3 regions of the Pseudomonas sp. D(2018) genome follow, and region 3 is predicted to be linked to each of the others. Evidence: predicted binding sites of a transcription regulator. Region 3 holds the regulator's gene; each other region holds the start of a gene.
What was found. Region 3 encodes FliA, which starts transcription of late flagellar genes. Its sites were predicted from a motif close to CTAAAGTTTNNNNNNNNNNNGCCGNTAA; they were not measured.
Positions count from the first base shown of each region.

Region 1: FFS60_RS21645 (methyl-accepting chemotaxis protein) is a predicted target of FliA. The motif match lies at 1,974-2,001, and genes of this name have one in related genera.
Region 2: FFS60_RS07035 (methyl-accepting chemotaxis protein) is a predicted target of FliA. The motif match lies at 2,436-2,463, and genes of this name have one in related genera.

Region 1 covers NZ_SCOK01000041.1:41,682-47,169, reverse strand. Annotated here, with positions in the region: gene gshB (glutathione synthase) at 1-233, opposite strand, end outside; gene pilG (twitching motility response regulator PilG) at 501-908, shown strand; gene pilH (twitching motility response regulator PilH) at 954-1,319, shown strand; gene FFS60_RS21650 (chemotaxis protein CheW) at 1,375-1,911, shown strand; gene FFS60_RS21645 (methyl-accepting chemotaxis protein) at 2,051-4,099, shown strand; gene FFS60_RS21640 (protein-glutamate O-methyltransferase) at 4,162-5,022, shown strand; gene FFS60_RS21635 (Hpt domain-containing protein) at 5,032-5,488, shown strand, end outside.
Region 2 covers NZ_SCOK01000007.1:5,017-10,504, forward strand. Annotated here, with positions in the region: gene FFS60_RS07030 (aldehyde dehydrogenase family protein) at 1-611, opposite strand, end outside; gene FFS60_RS07035 (methyl-accepting chemotaxis protein) at 743-2,338, opposite strand; gene FFS60_RS07040 (AI-2E family transporter) at 2,538-3,551, shown strand; gene pedF (cytochrome c-550 PedF) at 3,591-4,028, opposite strand; gene FFS60_RS28635 (hypothetical protein) at 4,284-4,439, opposite strand; gene exaA (quinoprotein ethanol dehydrogenase) at 4,742-5,488, shown strand, end outside.
Region 3 covers NZ_SCOK01000008.1:107,855-113,342, forward strand. Annotated here, with positions in the region: gene flhA (flagellar biosynthesis protein FlhA) at 1-1,028, shown strand, start outside; gene flhF (flagellar biosynthesis protein FlhF) at 1,044-2,393, shown strand; gene fleN (flagellar synthesis regulator FleN) at 2,464-3,297, shown strand; gene fliA (RNA polymerase sigma factor FliA) at 3,294-4,040, shown strand; gene FFS60_RS08200 (chemotaxis response regulator CheY) at 4,124-4,498, shown strand; gene FFS60_RS08205 (protein phosphatase CheZ) at 4,518-5,306, shown strand; gene FFS60_RS08210 (chemotaxis protein CheA) at 5,318-5,488, shown strand, end outside.

The sequences.
Region 1 (5,488 bases), on a different contig from region 3:
AGTGGGATATCGGCCTCGGCCTCCAGCTCGAACCAGTGTTCGGGGTCGAGGAAAACCTTCAGGGGGCGCGTGCGAGCGCGAGCTTCACCGTTTTTCTGGTATAGGTCCTGCTGCTCCATGTAGAACAGCGACCAGCCGCGTTCCTGGGCGGCCAGCAGCATGGCCAGGGAGCTGTCCTTCTTGAAGGAGATTTGCGCAATGGGGTCCATGACGATCCCGAGGCGAACGCTCATGGGGGTTCTCCGCAACAGGTTTCAAGGGGCGCGCCACAGCGGGCGGGCCGGTTGGATAAGGCGCTCAGGGTGGCGCCGGCATTGATTGCGGTCAAGGAAAAATCCTTCCCCTAAAGGGGAAGAATCGCAGATGCGGGGGCCGTGTAGCTTGCGTCTGGAGACTGTGCTAAAAAGGCCCGACGATTGGGTCGCAGCCCGTCGGTTGTAGGGCCTCAGGCACATATATAAAGCAGAATAACGACTCACCGAGGCGATGGTAGGGCGAACATGGAACAGCATTCCGAGGGTTTGAAGGTCATGGTGATCGACGATTCGAAAACGATTCGTCGTACCGCCGAGACGCTGCTCAAGAAAGTGGGGTGTGAGGTCATCACTGCAGTTGATGGTTTCGACGCCCTGGCCAAGATCGCCGATTCCCACCCGAACATCATCTTCGTCGACATCATGATGCCTCGCCTGGACGGTTATCAGACCTGCGCCCTGATCAAGAACAACAGTGCTTTCAAGTCCACCCCGGTGATCATGCTGTCTTCCAAGGACGGCCTGTTCGACAAGGCCAAGGGTCGCATCGTCGGTTCCGATCAGTACCTCACCAAGCCTTTCAGCAAGGAAGAGCTGCTCGGCGCGATCAAGACTCATGTCCCCGATTTCACCCCGGTGGAGCAAGCCTCCTGAAGTCCGGCCTGATGGCCGGTGAAGCCTTTCCATATGGGGAACACCATGGCTCGTATTCTGATTGTTGATGACTCGCCGACCGAGATGTACAAGCTGACTGCCATGCTCGAGAAGCATGGCCACCAGGTACTCAAGGCCGAGAATGGCGCTGATGGCGTGGCCCTGGCCCGCCAGGAGAAGCCAGACGCCGTCCTGATGGACATCGTGATGCCCGGCCTCAATGGTTTCCAGGCAACCCGTCAACTGACCAAGGACGCCGAAACCAGTCATATCCCGGTGGTTATCGTTACCACCAAGGACCAGGAAACCGACAAGGTCTGGGGCAAGCGCCAGGGGGCGCGTGACTACCTGACCAAGCCGATCGAAGAAGACACGCTGATCAAGACGCTGAACGCGGTACTGGCCGGCTGATTGCCGCGCCGGACCCTGAACCATAACTATTAGAAACAGGCCAAGGCCGGTCGCCATGTCGGATTCGCAGACTCCCTTCCAGCTCCTCTACGAGATCGACCAGCGCTGTCGCGCGCTGGCGGCGGGCTTGCCTGCGCAACAACAGGTGGTGCAGAGCTGGAGCGGTATCGGCTTCCGCATGGGGGAACGCCTGTTCGTGGCGCCCATGGGCGAGGTCAGCGAAGTGCTGCACGAGCCGCGCCACACGTTGCTTCCCGGTGTGAAGACCTGGGTCAAGGGCGTCGCCAACGTGCGCGGACGCCTGTTGCCGGTGATGGACCTGTGCGGCTTTTTCGGTGGCGACCTGTCGCCCCTGCGCAAGCAACGCCGGGTGCTGGTGGTGGACCACCAGGAAATCTTTGCCGGGCTGATCGTCGACGAAGTCTTCGGCATGCAGCACTTTCTGGTGGATGCCTTCAGCGAGGAGTTGCCCCCGCTGGAGGCCAGCATCCAGCCCTTCATCCATGGTGTTTTCCATCGCGAGCAGCCCTGGTTGGTGTTCAGCCCGCACGCGCTTGCACAGCACCAGGCGTTCCTCGAGGTAGCGATCTAGGTTCTACGCGGGGCGCCTGGCGTCCCGTACCGGTCCCGGGTTAGAGCTTCCGGGACCCTGGCTTCAAGGTTGGGCCGGCTTTGCCGGCCCTTTGGCGTTACATGGGAATAGAGTGGTTGGTCCAGGCGGGGGCCCGATAATGAAAAGACTAAACGCAGGCAATCTTTTTTCCGGGGTGCGTAGCACGTCGCTGATCGCCGGACTCTTCGTAGTCCTGATCATCGCCATCGTGCTGCTGTTCGCGAACTTCGCGTACCTCAACACCCAGGCGAACTACGACAAGGAATACATCAGCCACGCAGGTGAACTGCGCGTGCTGTCCCAGCGTATCGCCAAGAACTCCAGCGAGGCCGCGGCGGGCAAGGCCGAAGCCTTCGCCCTGCTGAAAGACGCGCGCAACGACTTCGAGAAGCGCTGGAACTTCCTGCTGAAAGGCGACGCCGCCACCGGCCTGCCGCCTGCGCCTGCCGCTGTGAAGGGCGAGATGGATGTCGTACAGAAGGACTGGGACAGCCTGCGCAAGAACGCCGACGCCATCCTCGCCAGCGAGCAGACCGTACTCTCGCTCCACCAGGTAGCCGCCACCCTGGCCGAAACCATCCCGCAACTGCAGGTCGAGTACGAGGAAGTCGTGGACATCCTCCTCGAGAGCGGCGCACCCGCCAGCCAGGTCTCGGTAGCCCAGCGCCAGTCGCTGCTGGCCGAACGTATCCTCGGCTCGGTGAACAAGGTGCTGGCGGGTGACGAAGACTCCGTCCAGGCCGCCGACATGTTCGGCCGCGACGCCAGCCTGTTCGGCCGCGTACTCAATGCCATGCTCGAAGGCAACGCGGCGATGGAGATCTCCCAGGTCACCAACACCGAGGCCCTGGAGCGTCTGCAGGAGATTTCCGAACTCTTCGAGTTCGTGTCCGGCTCCGTGGACGAAATCCTCGAAACCTCGCCCGAACTCTTCCAGGTGCGTGAATCCGCCAACACCATCTTCACCGGCTCCCAGACCCTGCTGGACAAGGCCTCCGCCCTGACCACCGGCTTCGAGAACCTGGCAGGCGGCCGTGGCCTGAACACCCTGGCTGGCTACGTACTGGGCGCCCTGGCCCTTGCCGCGGTCATCCTGATCGGCCTTGTGATGGTGCAAAGCACCCGCAGCCGACTGGCCGAAACCGCCGCGAAGAACGAACGTAACCAGGCGGCGATTCTGCGTCTGCTGGACGAAATTGCCGACCTCGCCGACGGTGACCTGACCGTAGCCGCGACCGTGACCGAGGACTTCACCGGTGCGATCGCCGACTCCATCAACTACTCCATCGACCAGCTCCGCGAGCTGGTGGAAACCATCAACCTGACAGCCGTGCAGGTGGCCGCCGCCGCCCAGGAAACCCAGGCCACTGCCATGCATCTGGCCGAGGCTTCCGAGCACCAGGCCCAGGAAATCGCCGGCGCCTCTGCCGCGATCAACGAAATGGCCGTGTCCATTGACCAGGTATCGGCGAACGCCTCTGAATCTTCGGCGGTAGCGGAACGTTCCGTAGCCATCGCCAACAAGGGCAACGAAGTGGTGCACAACACCATCACCGGCATGGACAACATCCGTGAGCAGATCCAGGACACCTCGAAGCGGATCAAGCGCCTCGGTGAATCGTCCCAGGAGATCGGTGACATCGTCAGCCTGATCAACGACATCGCCGACCAGACCAACATCCTCGCCCTGAACGCCGCGATCCAGGCGTCCATGGCCGGTGATGCGGGCCGTGGCTTCGCCGTGGTAGCGGACGAAGTACAGCGCCTTGCGGAACGTTCCTCCGCGGCGACCAAGCAGATCGAGGCTCTGGTGAAGACCATTCAGACCGACACCAACGAGGCGGTGATCTCCATGGAGCAGACCACCTCCGAAGTGGTCCGGGGTGCCCGTCTGGCCCAGGACGCCGGTGTGGCCCTGGAAGAGATCGAGAAGGTATCCAAGACCCTCGCGGCGCTCATCCAGAACATCTCCAACGCCGCTCGTCAGCAAGCGTCCTCCGCTGGCCATATCTCCAACACCATGAATGTGATCCAGGAGATCACCTCGCAGACCTCCGCTGGTACCACCGCCACCGCGAAGAGCATCGGCAACCTGGCGAAGATGGCCAGCGAGATGCGCAAGTCGGTTTCCGGCTTCAAGCTGCCGGAAACTCAGGACATAGCCTGACCAGGGGAGGCGCCGCGGCCTGAGGTCGCGGCACGACGGCCATGAATCAAGGGCACGACAGCATGCAGCCAGGCGGTGTCTGGGCCTTGAAACCCCTGGCCGATATGACGACAGCGGAATTCCAGGACTGGCAGAAGCTGCTCGAGGAACGCACCGGCGTGGTGGTCAATGACCAGCGCCGCTCCTTCCTCCAGACCAATCTCAGTGCGCGTATGCGCGAACTGGGCGTGCAGGACTACGCCAGCTACTACCGCCAGGTCACCGATGGGCCGCGAGGCGCGGTGGAGTGGTCGACCCTGCTGGATCGCCTGACGGTGCAGGAAACCCGGTTCTTCCGGCACCCGGCCTCCTTCGAACTGCTCGCCGAGTACCTGTGCGGGCGCGTCGAACGGGGCCTGGAGCGCCCCTTGGAAATCTGGAGCGTGGGCTGCTCCAGCGGTGAAGAGCCCTATTCCCTGGCCATGGTGGCGGCCGAGGCGCTCAGCGGTACCGAACAGCCGGCGTATTTCGGCGTGACCGGCACCGACATCAGCCTCAGCGCCCTGGCCAAGGCCCGCGAGGGCCTGTATGGCGCCCGACGCCTGGAACAACTCGAAGCGGCGCTCGCCGAGCGCTACTTCGAGGCCCAGGACGATGGCCGTTACAAGATAGCGCCGAGCCTGGCCGCACGGGTGTGCTGTGCACGGCTCAATGTGCTGGAACTGGCCAAGGCGCCAATGTCCGGCATGGACGTAATTTTCTGTCAGAACCTGTTGATCTACTTCCGCCGCTGGCGCCGCCGGGAAATCCTCAATCGCCTGGCCGAACGCCTGGCGCCAGGGGGGCTGATGGTGCTGGGCGTGGGGGAAGTGGTGGGTTGGCAGCACCCGGACCTTGAGCCGGTGCCCAATGAACAGGTTCTGGCATTCACCCGGAAGGGATAGCAGACGGCTATGACTGATCGGCACGACTACGTCGCCCTCGAGTGGGTAAAGGGCGAGATCGCGGAAACCCTGAAGCAGGCTCGACAGGCCCTGGAGGCCTTCGTCGAGAACCCGCAGGACCCGACGCGCATGCGTTTCTGCCTGACCTATATCCATCAGGTCCAGGGCACGCTGCAGATGGTCGAGTTCTACGGCGCGGCCCTGCTCGCCGAGGAAATGGAGCGATTGGCCCAGGCGCTGATGGAAGGCCGCACGGCCAACCGTGGCGAGGCGCTGGAAGTGCTGATGCAGGCCATCCTGCAGCTACCGCCGTACCTGGACCGTATCCAGAGCGCCCGCCGCGACCTGCCGATGGTCCTGCTGCCGCTGCTCAATGACCTGCGTGCCGCCCGTGGCGACAACCTGCTGTCCGAGACCAGCCTGTTCGCTCCGGACCTCTCCGGCATGCTGCCGGCGCTGTCCATGG
Region 2 (5,488 bases), on a different contig from region 3:
ATGATCTCTGCCAGCACCATGATCGACAGCGGGGTCTGCTCGGCGGGCTTGAGCACCACGCAGTTGCCGGCAGCCAGCGCGGGGGCCAGTTTCCAGGCGGCCATCAGCAGCGGGAAGTTCCAGGGGATGATCTGCCCGACCACGCCCAGCGGCTCGTGGAAATGATAGGCAGCGGTGTGCTCGTTGATCTCGGCAGCGCTGCCTTCCTGGGCGCGAATGCAGCCGGCGAAGTAACGGAAGTGGTCAGCGGCCAGCGGTACGTCGGCGTTCAGGGTCTCGCGCACAGCCTTGCCGTTGTCCCAGGTTTCGGTGACGGCCAGCACGTCGAGGTTCTGCTCGATACGGTCGGCGATCTTCAGCAGGATCAGCGCGCGGTCCTGCACGGAAGTCTTGCCCCAGGCATCAGCCACGGCGTGGGCGGCATCCAGCGCCTTCTCGATATCCTCGGCGCCGGAACGGGGGAACTCGGCAATCACCTCGCCATTCACGGGGGAAGTGTTGGTGAAGTACTGGCCACCCACCGGCGGTACGAACTCGCCACCGATGAAGTTGCCGTAGCGCGGCTTGAAGCTGACGACGGCGCCCGGAGTGCCTGGTTGTGCGTAGATCATGGCGTTGCTCTCTCTGGTCGGTGCCCACCCGGTTGGGCAGGTTGTAGACCGATCTTAGTCAGCGCCCCGCGCTCCCCGGTATGCGCCCATGGCACAGACACCCTCCTCATTTGGTAGTAGTTGGCCCGTCCTCAGGCGCTTGCCAGAGCGTCCTTGCGCGGGGCCGGTGTCGCAGCGGCCTGCTCGGGCCGGTAGCCCAGGCGCAATCCACCCCAATGGCGCCCGTGGAGGATGATCGGCACCGAGAGGTCGTGCATCAGCTCACCGGTGTCACGGGTATAGGTCTGCAGCAGCAGCGGCTGCTGGTGGCTGCCACAGCGGATGCCGGTGCGGTCGCTGAACATCCGCTTGCTGCGGCTGCGAGCCATGTCCTGCTCGCGGTCCCCGCTGGGCGCCTGACTGAAGGCCAGGTTGTGGGTGGGCACATACCCCTCCTGGGTGCAGGCGATGGCGAACACCAGGCCCTCATGTTGTTCGAGCAGCGGCTCCTGGATGTCCGGCAGGACCTGGTCGGTGTAGCGGTCGAAGCGCGAGCTGTACTTCTGCGGGTAGGTGCCGGGCACCACCTGGAAGCGACGGTCGAACAGGTCATCGAGGCTGATGTGGCCGTCCCGCACATCCCGCTCGAAGCGTTCGGCGATGGACGTCGCGCCCTGCCGGGCCAGGTCATAGACCCGCTGGTGGTAGTCATCCAGGCCTACTTCGGCCAGGCGTTCGCTGATGGTTTCGGCTTGCGCTTCCAGTTGGCTGGCGGCCTCAGCCAGGCGGCGGGTCTGTTCATCACTGACACCCAGGTCGCTGCGCATCTGCCCCACGGCCTCGAACAAGCCCGCCAACTGGTCACGGTTGGTCCGGGCGCCTCGGGCGATTTCGTCCACCTGCCCTTCCACTGCGGCAGCCAGGCCCGCGATCTTCTCCAGCTGGCGGCCGGTCAACTCCACCTGGCCTACGCCCGCGTCCAGATCGATGGAAAGCTGTTGGATCTGTTCCACCACCAGCGTCGTCTGCCGCTGGATATCGGCCACCATCTGCCCGACTTCGCCGGTGGCGCTGGCGGTTCGCCCGGCCAGGCCACGCACCTCGTCCGCCACCACGGCAAATCCCCGGCCGTGTTCGCCGGCGCGCGCGGCCTCGATGGCGGCGTTCAGCGCCAGCAGATTGGTCTGGCTGGCGATGGACTGGATGACCTGGGCCACCTGCTGGATTTCCTCGCTGCGCTGGCTGAGGGCCGCAATCAGCTCACGACTGGCGCTGGCCCGGGCGCTGAGCTGGTGCATGAGCGCTATCGCCTGCCGCAACACCTCGCGACCTTCATCACTGCTCTGACGCGCGCCATGGGCGGCGGCGAAGGCCTGCTGGCTGAGTTCGGACGTGGCGGCCTCGGTCGCGATCATCACCTCGGCACTGCCGACAATGCGCTCGGCGGCCTGCAACTGGGATTTGAGACGTTCGGCCAGGCGATCCACCGACCAGGCGACACCGGCGGCGGACAGGGCATTGTGGCTGGTGCTGCGGGACAGGTCGCGGGTCAGTCGTGCGATGTCGGCACCCTCCCCCGCATCGGCCAGCGCGGCCATCGTCTTCGGTCGGAATAGCCAGGGCACGGGCAGCAGCAGGAGGACACCCAGCCAGGGCGGCAGGCCGGCAAAGGCCATTGCACCGGCGATGACGATAATCAGGAGGCTATGGATCAGGCAGTAGCGCATCGCTTGTCCCTTTGTTGTCATTGTTTTCGGGTATTAAGCGGCGAATCGGCTGTACGGAATATGGTTCCTTGGTCGTAGAGCGAACGGTGCGAATGCCGGTTCCTCGCCCAGGAGTGGCGATACCGCGTCGCCCCTGCATACTTCAGCTGCTGATTGTGCGGCGGCGCCTCCCACTGGCAGACTGCCGCCCCTGCTTCGCTTTCCAAGGCCCCCAGGACCTATGCAACTCTTCACTGATCGTCAATTGCTCCTGGCCAGCTGGGTCATCGCACTCATCGGCCTGCTGCTGGTGCTGCCCTTCCACCTGTTGCCGTCCCTGCTGTCCGGCCTGTTGGTCTACGAACTGGTGGTCACCCTGGCACCCCGCCTGCAACCGGTCATTCCCGGTGGCCGCCGCGCCCACTGGCTGGCGGTGGCCTTGCTGGGCATCCTGGTGGTGAGCCTGCTGACAGTCTTCTTTGTGTGGATCGCCGGCGTGGTGACTCAGGAAGTCCACAACCCCGGCCAGTTGCTGGAGAAGTTCATCGTCCTGACCGAGCAGGCGCGAGCGCAGTTGCCGGCGTCCATCGAGAATTACCTGCCGGCCAACGCCGATGACCTGCGCCGCGAGCTGATGGAATGGCTGCGTGCCCACGTCGGCCAATTGCAACTGCTGGGCAAGGGCGCGGCACACACCTTCGTGACCATGCTGATCGGCATGATCCTCGGCGCCATCATCGCCCTGCAGCCCATCCCCAATTTCGAGACCCTGCGTCCGCTCAGCCGCCTGCTGCTGGAGCGCATGGCGCTGCTGGTCACCGCCTTCCGCAATATCGTTTTCGCGCAGATCAAGATTTCCCTGGTCAATACCACCCTCACCGGCATCTTCCTTGCCGTGGTGCTGCCACTGATGGACATCCACCTGCCGCTGACCAAGGTGCTGATCCTGCTGACCTTCATCCTTGGCCTGCTGCCGGTGATCGGCAACCTGATGTCCAACACGCTCATCTTCATCGCCGGATTCTCGGTATCCCTCTGGGTCGCGCTGGGTGCCCTGGGCTACCTGATCGCCATCCACAAGCTGGAATACTTCCTCAACGCGCGGATCGTCGGCGGCCAGATCAGCGCCAGGGCCTGGGAGTTGCTGCTGGCGATGCTCGCGTTCGAGTCGATCTTCGGCCTGCAGGGGCTAGTGGCGGCACCGATCTACTACGCCTACCTGAAGAGCGAGCTGAAGCACGCGGAGCTGGTGTAGCCTCGCTCGCCAGCCAGACGCCCCCCGCGCAGGGTTCGATCACTCCTCCACGTGCACGCTTTCCAGGTAGGTGCGGATGGCCCACAGGGCTTCCTGGCTGAGGAACTCGGCCATCTTCGGCATGTACACCGCGCCGTCGCGCACCGCGCCGTTGATCACCCGCTCCTTGTACCACTCGTCACCGCTGGCATCGGTTTCCAGGTAGCGCAGGTCAGGGGCGATACCGCCGGATTTGGCTTCCAGGCCATGGCAGCGGGCACAGTTCTGGTTGTAGGCCGAAGAGCCGATCTCGACGGCAAGGTCATGCTGGGGATAGGGCGCGCGATAGGGGTTCTCGGCGCGCCACTCCTTGCCCAGTGCCTCCAGGCCTTCGGTGTTCACGGCCTGGGGCACCACGTCGCCATGGGCCAGGGCCATTCCGCTGAGAGTCAGGCCGGCCAGGAATGCGAGGCCGCGCAGTGCGCTGTTGTTGTTCATCACGTACATCCTCATTGAGCTACTGGGCAAGGCGGCGCCCCGTGGGGAGCGCTGTGGAGACATGGTAGGAAGCCCCCGGTCAGGCCCCCATCCTGCTTTGGTGGCTTGCCCTTCCTCCCTTGGTAGTAGTGCGGGTGGATGCGTGCGGACGAACGCCCTGGCGCCATCAGGCGTGCAGGCGCGAGCCTGCTGACGAACGACGCGACGTCATTCACCAGCAAGACGGGTGTTATGGAGGCGGGAGAAACGGGGCAATCAGTCGGCTACGGGCGTGGACGCCGGGAGGGAGAAACGTTGATCTGGCAGGTCGATGGCAGGGCGGACCAGGTCGCCGGAGGCCCTGGCCAGTTCGAACTCGAGCAGGCAGCAGATCAGCAGCAGCGGTAACAGAAGGTGCTTGATGATGATCATGACGGAATCCTCTTGCGGGTTTCCCTATCTGTCAGGCTAAGGCCGGGGAGCTCATCTGGCTGTAGCGCCTTGGTATCGAACGGCCGATACCTTGGTAGCGGTCGCTGCAACCTTCGTTCGTCGTAGCTCCTCGGAAGGTATCGACAAGGGCTTTGGCAGCAATGCCAAGTCATGCCCGGGCTGGGAAGTTTTCCCGACATGCGCGGGAGATTTTCCGTATCAAGGCGACAGCGCGAATTCCACCATTCGAAACGCCGGGCCAGCAGATGGCCCCGTATCCATCGACTATGGGAATCGCAAAGATGACAACAAGATCGCTACCCTCCCCTGCCAGCCCGCTTTCCACCGCCATCCGTTGCCTGCTTCTCGTCGGAGGCCTGACCGCTGCCGCCGGCGCCTTCGCCCAGAACGTGACCTGGGACGACATTGCCAACGACCACAAAACGACCGGTGACGTGCTGCAGTACGGCCTGGGCACCAATGCCCAGCGCTGGAGCCCGCTGGACAAGGTCAACGCCGACAACGTGTTCAAGCTGTCGCCGGCCTGGTCGTTCTCCTTCGGCGACGAGAAGCAACGCGGCCAGGAGTCCCAGGCGATCATCAGCGACGGGGTGATCTACGTCACCGCTTCCTATTCCCGCGTCTTCGCCCTCGACGCCAAGACCGGCCAGCGCCTGTGGACCTACAACCACCGCCTGCCGGACGACATCCGCCCCTGCTGCGACGTGGTCAACCGTGGTGCGGCCATCTATGGCGACAAGATTTTCTTCGGCACCCTCGATGCCCGCGTGGTCGCCCTGAACAAGAAGACCGGCAAGGTGGTCTGGAACAAGAAGTTCGGCGAACACGGTGCCGGCTACACCATGACTGGCGCGCCGACCATCGTGAAAGACCAGAAGAGTGGCAAGGTCCTGCTGGTGCACGGCAGCTCGGGTGACGAATTCGGCGTGGTGGGCCAGCTCTTCGCCCGCGATCCGGACACCGGCGAAGAGGTGTGGATGCGCCCCTTCGTCGAGGGCCACATGGGTCGCCTGAACGGCAAGGACAGC
Region 3 (5,488 bases):
TCCCGGTTGACCTGGTAGGCCTGGAAGTCGGCTACCGGCTGATTCCGTTGGTAGACCGTAACCAGGGAGGTCAACTGCTGGCGCGGATCAAGGGGGTTCGCAAGAAGCTGTCCCAGGAGATGGGCTTCCTGATGCCTTCGGTGCATATCCGCGACAACCTCGACCTGCTGCCCAACGCCTATCGCCTGACCCTGATGGGCGTCAGCGTGGCCGAGGCGGAGGTCTACCCGGACCGCGAGCTGGCGATCAACCCCGGCCAGGTGTTCGGCACCCTCAATGGCGTCGCCGCCAAGGATCCGGCGTTCGGGCTGGAAGCGGTATGGATCGACGCCAGCCAGCGCGACCAGGCGCAATCCCTCGGCTACACGGTGGTTGATGCGAGCACCGTGGTCGCTACGCACCTGAACCAGGTGCTGCATAAGCACGCTCACGAGTTGCTGGGCCATGAAGAAGTCCAGCAACTGATGCAGAACCTGGCCAAGAGTTCGCCGCGCCTCGCCGAAGAGCTGGTGCCGGGCATGATTTCGCTGTCGACCTTGCTGAAGGTGCTCCAGGCCCTGCTGCAGGAACAGGTGCCGGTACGCGACATCCGCACCATCGCCGAAGCCATCGCCAATGTGGCGCCCAAGAGTCAAGATCCCGCCGCTCTGGTGGCGGCGGTTCGTGTGTCGCTGGCCCGCGCAATCGTGCAAAGCATTGTGGGACTAGAGCCGGAGCTGCCTGTGATTACTCTGGAACCCAGGTTGGAACAGATATTGCTCAATAGTCTGCAGAAGGCCGGACAAGGTTCGGAAGATGGCGTTCTCCTCGAACCCGGAATGGCCGAGAAGCTGCAACGTTCCCTGGTGGAAGCGGCGCAGCGCCAGGAAATGCTCGGCAAGCAGGCGATCCTGCTGGTGGCCGGGCCGATCCGGGCGATGATGTCGCGCTTCGCAAGGCTCGCCGTGCCGACCATGCACGTACTGGCCTACCAGGAAATACCGGACAACAAGCAGGTCACCATAGTCGCGACTGTGGGGCAGAACTAACCGAGGTCAAAGACCATGCAGGTCAAACGCTTCTTCGCCGCCGATATGCGTCAAGCCATGAAGTTGGTGCGTGATGAACTGGGCGCGGATGCCGCCATCATCGGTAATCGCCGGGTCGCCGGCGGTGTCGAACTGACCGCGGCGCTGGACTACCCGATGCCCGCACCGGCCCCGAGCAAGCCCAACCCCGCGCTCGAGGCCGAGTTGCGCAAGACTCAGGCACGCATCGCCGAGGCGCAGGCCGAACTGACCACCCGCGCCCAGGCTGACGCTGGCAAGGACCGTCAATTGTTCGCCGGCCAGCCCCTGACCGCCATCGAGTCGGAATTGCCAGAAGCCGCCCTGGCCGCTGCCATGAGCCGCCCACGCCCGGTGGCCCGCCCGGTGGAACCGGTCAGTGCGCCCAGATCCGCCGCGGTGGACCAGTCTGCCCTGGACGCCATGCGTTTCGAGTTGAGTGGCCTGCGTGAACTGATCGAAGTGCAGCTGGGTTCCATCGCCTGGGGCCAGATGCAGAGCCGTCGTCCGCAACAGGCCAGCCTCTGGCGCCGCCTGCAGCGCATGGGGTTGCCGGCTGAACTGGCCCGCGCCCTGCTGGACAAGGTGGCCAAGGTCAACGAACCGCGTCAGGCCTGGCGCATGCTGCTGGCACACCTGGCCCATGCCATTCGCACGCCGCAGATCGAACCGATGGAAGAGGGCGGTGTGATTGCGCTGGTCGGCCCTGCCGGCATGGGTAAGACCACCACCCTGGCCAAGCTGGCCGCCCGCTACGTACTCAAGTACGGCGCCCAGAGCGTCGCCCTGGTGAGCATGGACAGCTTCCGCATCGGCGCCCAGGAGCAGATCAAGACCCTTGGCCGCATCCTCAATGTGCCGGTGACCCTGGTCGATCCGGGTCAGTCTCTGACCCAGGCCTTGGCCCCGCTGGTCCGCAAGCGCGTGGTGCTGATCGATACCGCCGGTCTGCCGGGCAACGATCCGGCCCTGGCCATGCAGCTCGAAGCCCTGGCCAGCCGGGCGATAAACGCGAAGAATTACCTGGTGATGGCTGCCACCAGCCAGAGCCAGGTGCTCAAGGCGGCCTATCACAGCTACAAACGTTGCGGCCTGGTCGGTTGCGTCATTACCAAGGCAGACGAAGCGGCCAGCCTGGGCGAGGTTTTGGGGCTGGCTATCGGCCAGCATCTCCCGGTAGCCTATCTGGCCGACGGCCCGCGAATTCCGGATGATCTGCAGGTTCCCCGCAGCCATCAACTGGTGAGCCGCGCGGTCAGCCTCCAGGCGCCTGAAGATCCGAGTGAAGAGGCAATGGCCGATCTGTTCGCCGGCCTCTACCAGAATCCGGCGCGTCGCGCCGGTTGAAGAATTGTGAACCGCCCCTCCGAGGGGCGGTGCTGGACCGCCAAATGGCCCCTAAGGCAAGGTATTTGAAATGGGTAGTATTCATCCCGTACAGGTGATCGCGGTGACCGGCGGCAAGGGCGGCGTCGGTAAGACCAACGTGTCGGTGAACCTTTCACTGGCCCTGGCCGAACTCGGCCGTCGCGTCATGTTGTTGGACGCCGACCTTGGCCTGGCCAATGTCGACGTCCTGCTGGGCCTCACCGCCAAGCGCACCCTGGCCGATGTGATCAATGGCGAATGTGACCTGCGCGACGTGCTGTTGCAGGGACCGGGGGGCATCCGCATCGTCCCGGCCGCCTCCGGCACCCAGAGCATGGTGCAGCTTTCGCCCATGCAGCACGCCGGCCTGATCCAGGCATTCAGCGATATCAGCGACAACCTCGACGTGCTGGTGATCGATACCGCCGCCGGCATCGGTGATTCGGTGGTCAGCTTCGTTCGCGCGGCCCAGGAGGTGATCGTGGTGGTTTGCGACGAGCCGACTTCCATCACCGACGCCTACGCGCTGATCAAGTTGCTCAACCGCGATTACGGCATGAGCCGCTTCCGCGTGCTGGCCAACATGGCCCACAGCCCGCAGGAAGGGCGCAACCTGTTCGCCAAACTGACCAAGGTCACCGACCGTTTCCTCGACGTCGCGCTGCAGTACGTGGGCGCCGTTCCCTATGACGAGTCGGTGCGCAAGGCCGTACAGAAACAGCGTGCGGTCTATGAAGCCTTCCCGCGCTCGAAGTGCTCGCTGGCCTTCAAGGCCATCGCACAGAAGGTCGACAGCTGGCCGCTGCCGGCCAACCCGCGGGGCCACCTGGAGTTCTTCGTCGAGCGGCTGGTCAAACAGCCCTCCGCGGATAGCCCTGTATGACACCCGCCACTGGACTGCGTATGTACGGCAAGGCTCAGGCAAGGGATTCGCAGCATCAGCTGATCGAGCGCTATGCGCCCCTGGTCAAGCGAATCGCGTATCACCTGCTCGCGCGCCTGCCGGCTAGCGTGCAGGTGGAAGACCTGATGCAGTCCGGGATGATCGGCTTGCTCGAAGCCTCGAAGAAATACGACGGCAGCAAGGGTGCCAGTTTCGAGACCTACGCCGGCATCCGCATTCGCGGGGCCATGCTCGACGAGGTCCGCAAGGGCGACTGGGCACCGCGTTCGGTGCACCGCAATACCCGTATGGTGAGCGACGCAATCCGTACGATCGAAGCCAGAACAGGACGCGACGCTAAAGATCAGGAAGTTGCTGCCGAACTTGGATTGAGTCTCGAAGACTACTACGGCATCCTGAGCGACACCTTGGGCAGCCGCCTGTTCAGCTTCGACGACCTGTTGCAGGACGGCGAGCAGGGCGGCGTGCACGAGGACGCCGGTGTCACCCAATTCTCACCTTCCCATGATCTGGAAGAAGACCGCTTCCAGGCCGCGCTGGCTGATGCCATCGCGAACCTGCCGGAGCGTGAGCGCCTGGTGCTGGCGCTGTATTACGACGAAGAACTGAACTTGAAGGAAATCGGTGAGGTGCTGGGGGTCAGCGAATCGCGAGTCAGCCAATTGCATAGCCAGTGTGCGGCACGCCTGCGCGCACGGCTCGGTGAATGGCGCGCGCGCTGAACGGCACACCACTGCCAGATTTGAACGGCGCACCCGGCAAGAGGGGCGTTTGAGACTGTACGGAGGTCGACTTGGACAAGAACATGAAAATCCTCATCGTTGACGATTTCTCGACGATGAGACGCATCATCAAGAACCTCTTGCGCGACTTGGGTTTCACCAATACCGCCGAAGCCGACGACGGCACCACGGCTCTGCCGATGCTGCACAGCGGCAACTTCGATTTCCTCGTGACCGACTGGAACATGCCCGGCATGACCGGCATCGACCTGCTGCGCGCGGTGCGTGCAGATGAGCGCCTGAAACACCTGCCGGTGCTGATGGTGACCGCCGAGGCCAAGCGCGACCAGATCATCGAGGCGGCCCAGGCCGGGGTGAACGGCTATGTGGTCAAGCCTTTCACTGCCCAGGTCCTGAAAGAAAAAATCGAGAAGATCTTCGAGCGGGTCAACGGCTGATGTCAGCCGCGAGGGCACCATGGACCAGAACGAACACCTGCTGGGAGACTTCGAGTCGACCCTGAAAACCCGCGCGCGAGAATTGGTAGATAGCCTCGAGAAGGGCAATTTCACTGACGCCGTGCAACTCATCCACGAACTCAATCAGGTCCGTGACCGTGGCCTTTACCAGGAAGTTGGCAAGCTGACGCGCGAACTGCACAACGCCATCGTCAACTTCCAGATCGACCCGCACCTGCCGCACTCCCAGGAAATGTCGCAGATCGCCGATGCGACCGACCGACTTTCCTATGTCGTGAAGATGACCGAGAAGGCCGCCAACCGGACCATGGATCTGGTGGAGGAAAGCGCGCCGCTGCTCAACGGCCTGAGCGATGAAGCCCAGCAACTGGGGGATGAGTGGGGTCGCTTCATGCGCCGGGAAATCGGCGCGGACGGTTTCCGAGAGCTGGCTCGCCGTATCGAACAGTTCCTCGCCCGCAGCCAGCGCGACACCGATGCGCTGTCCGGCAAGCTCAACGAAATCCTGCTCGCCCAGGATTACCAGGACCTGACCGGCCAGGTGATCAAGCGCGTGACCCAACTGGTGACCGAGGTGGAAAGCAACCTGGTCAAGCTGGTGCTGATGGCCAGCCAGGTGGATCGCTATGCCGGTATCGAGCACGACCACAACGCGCTGCGCGCCGAGCTGGAACAACAAAAAAGTCCTTCCAGGGGTGAAGGTCCGCAGATCCATGCCGATATACGTGAAGACGTGGTGTCCGGACAGGACGACGTTGACGATCTGCTATCCAGCCTAGGCTTTTAGGGAGCGCTCATATGAGCTTCGACGCCGATGAAGAAATCCTCCAGGACTTCCTGGTAGAGGCCGGCGAAATTTTGGAGCAACTCTCCGAGCAGCTGGTCGAGCTGGAAAGCCGCCCGGACGACATGGACCTGCTCAACGCGATTTTCCGTGGTTTCCATACCGTGAAGGGTGGTGCTGGCTTC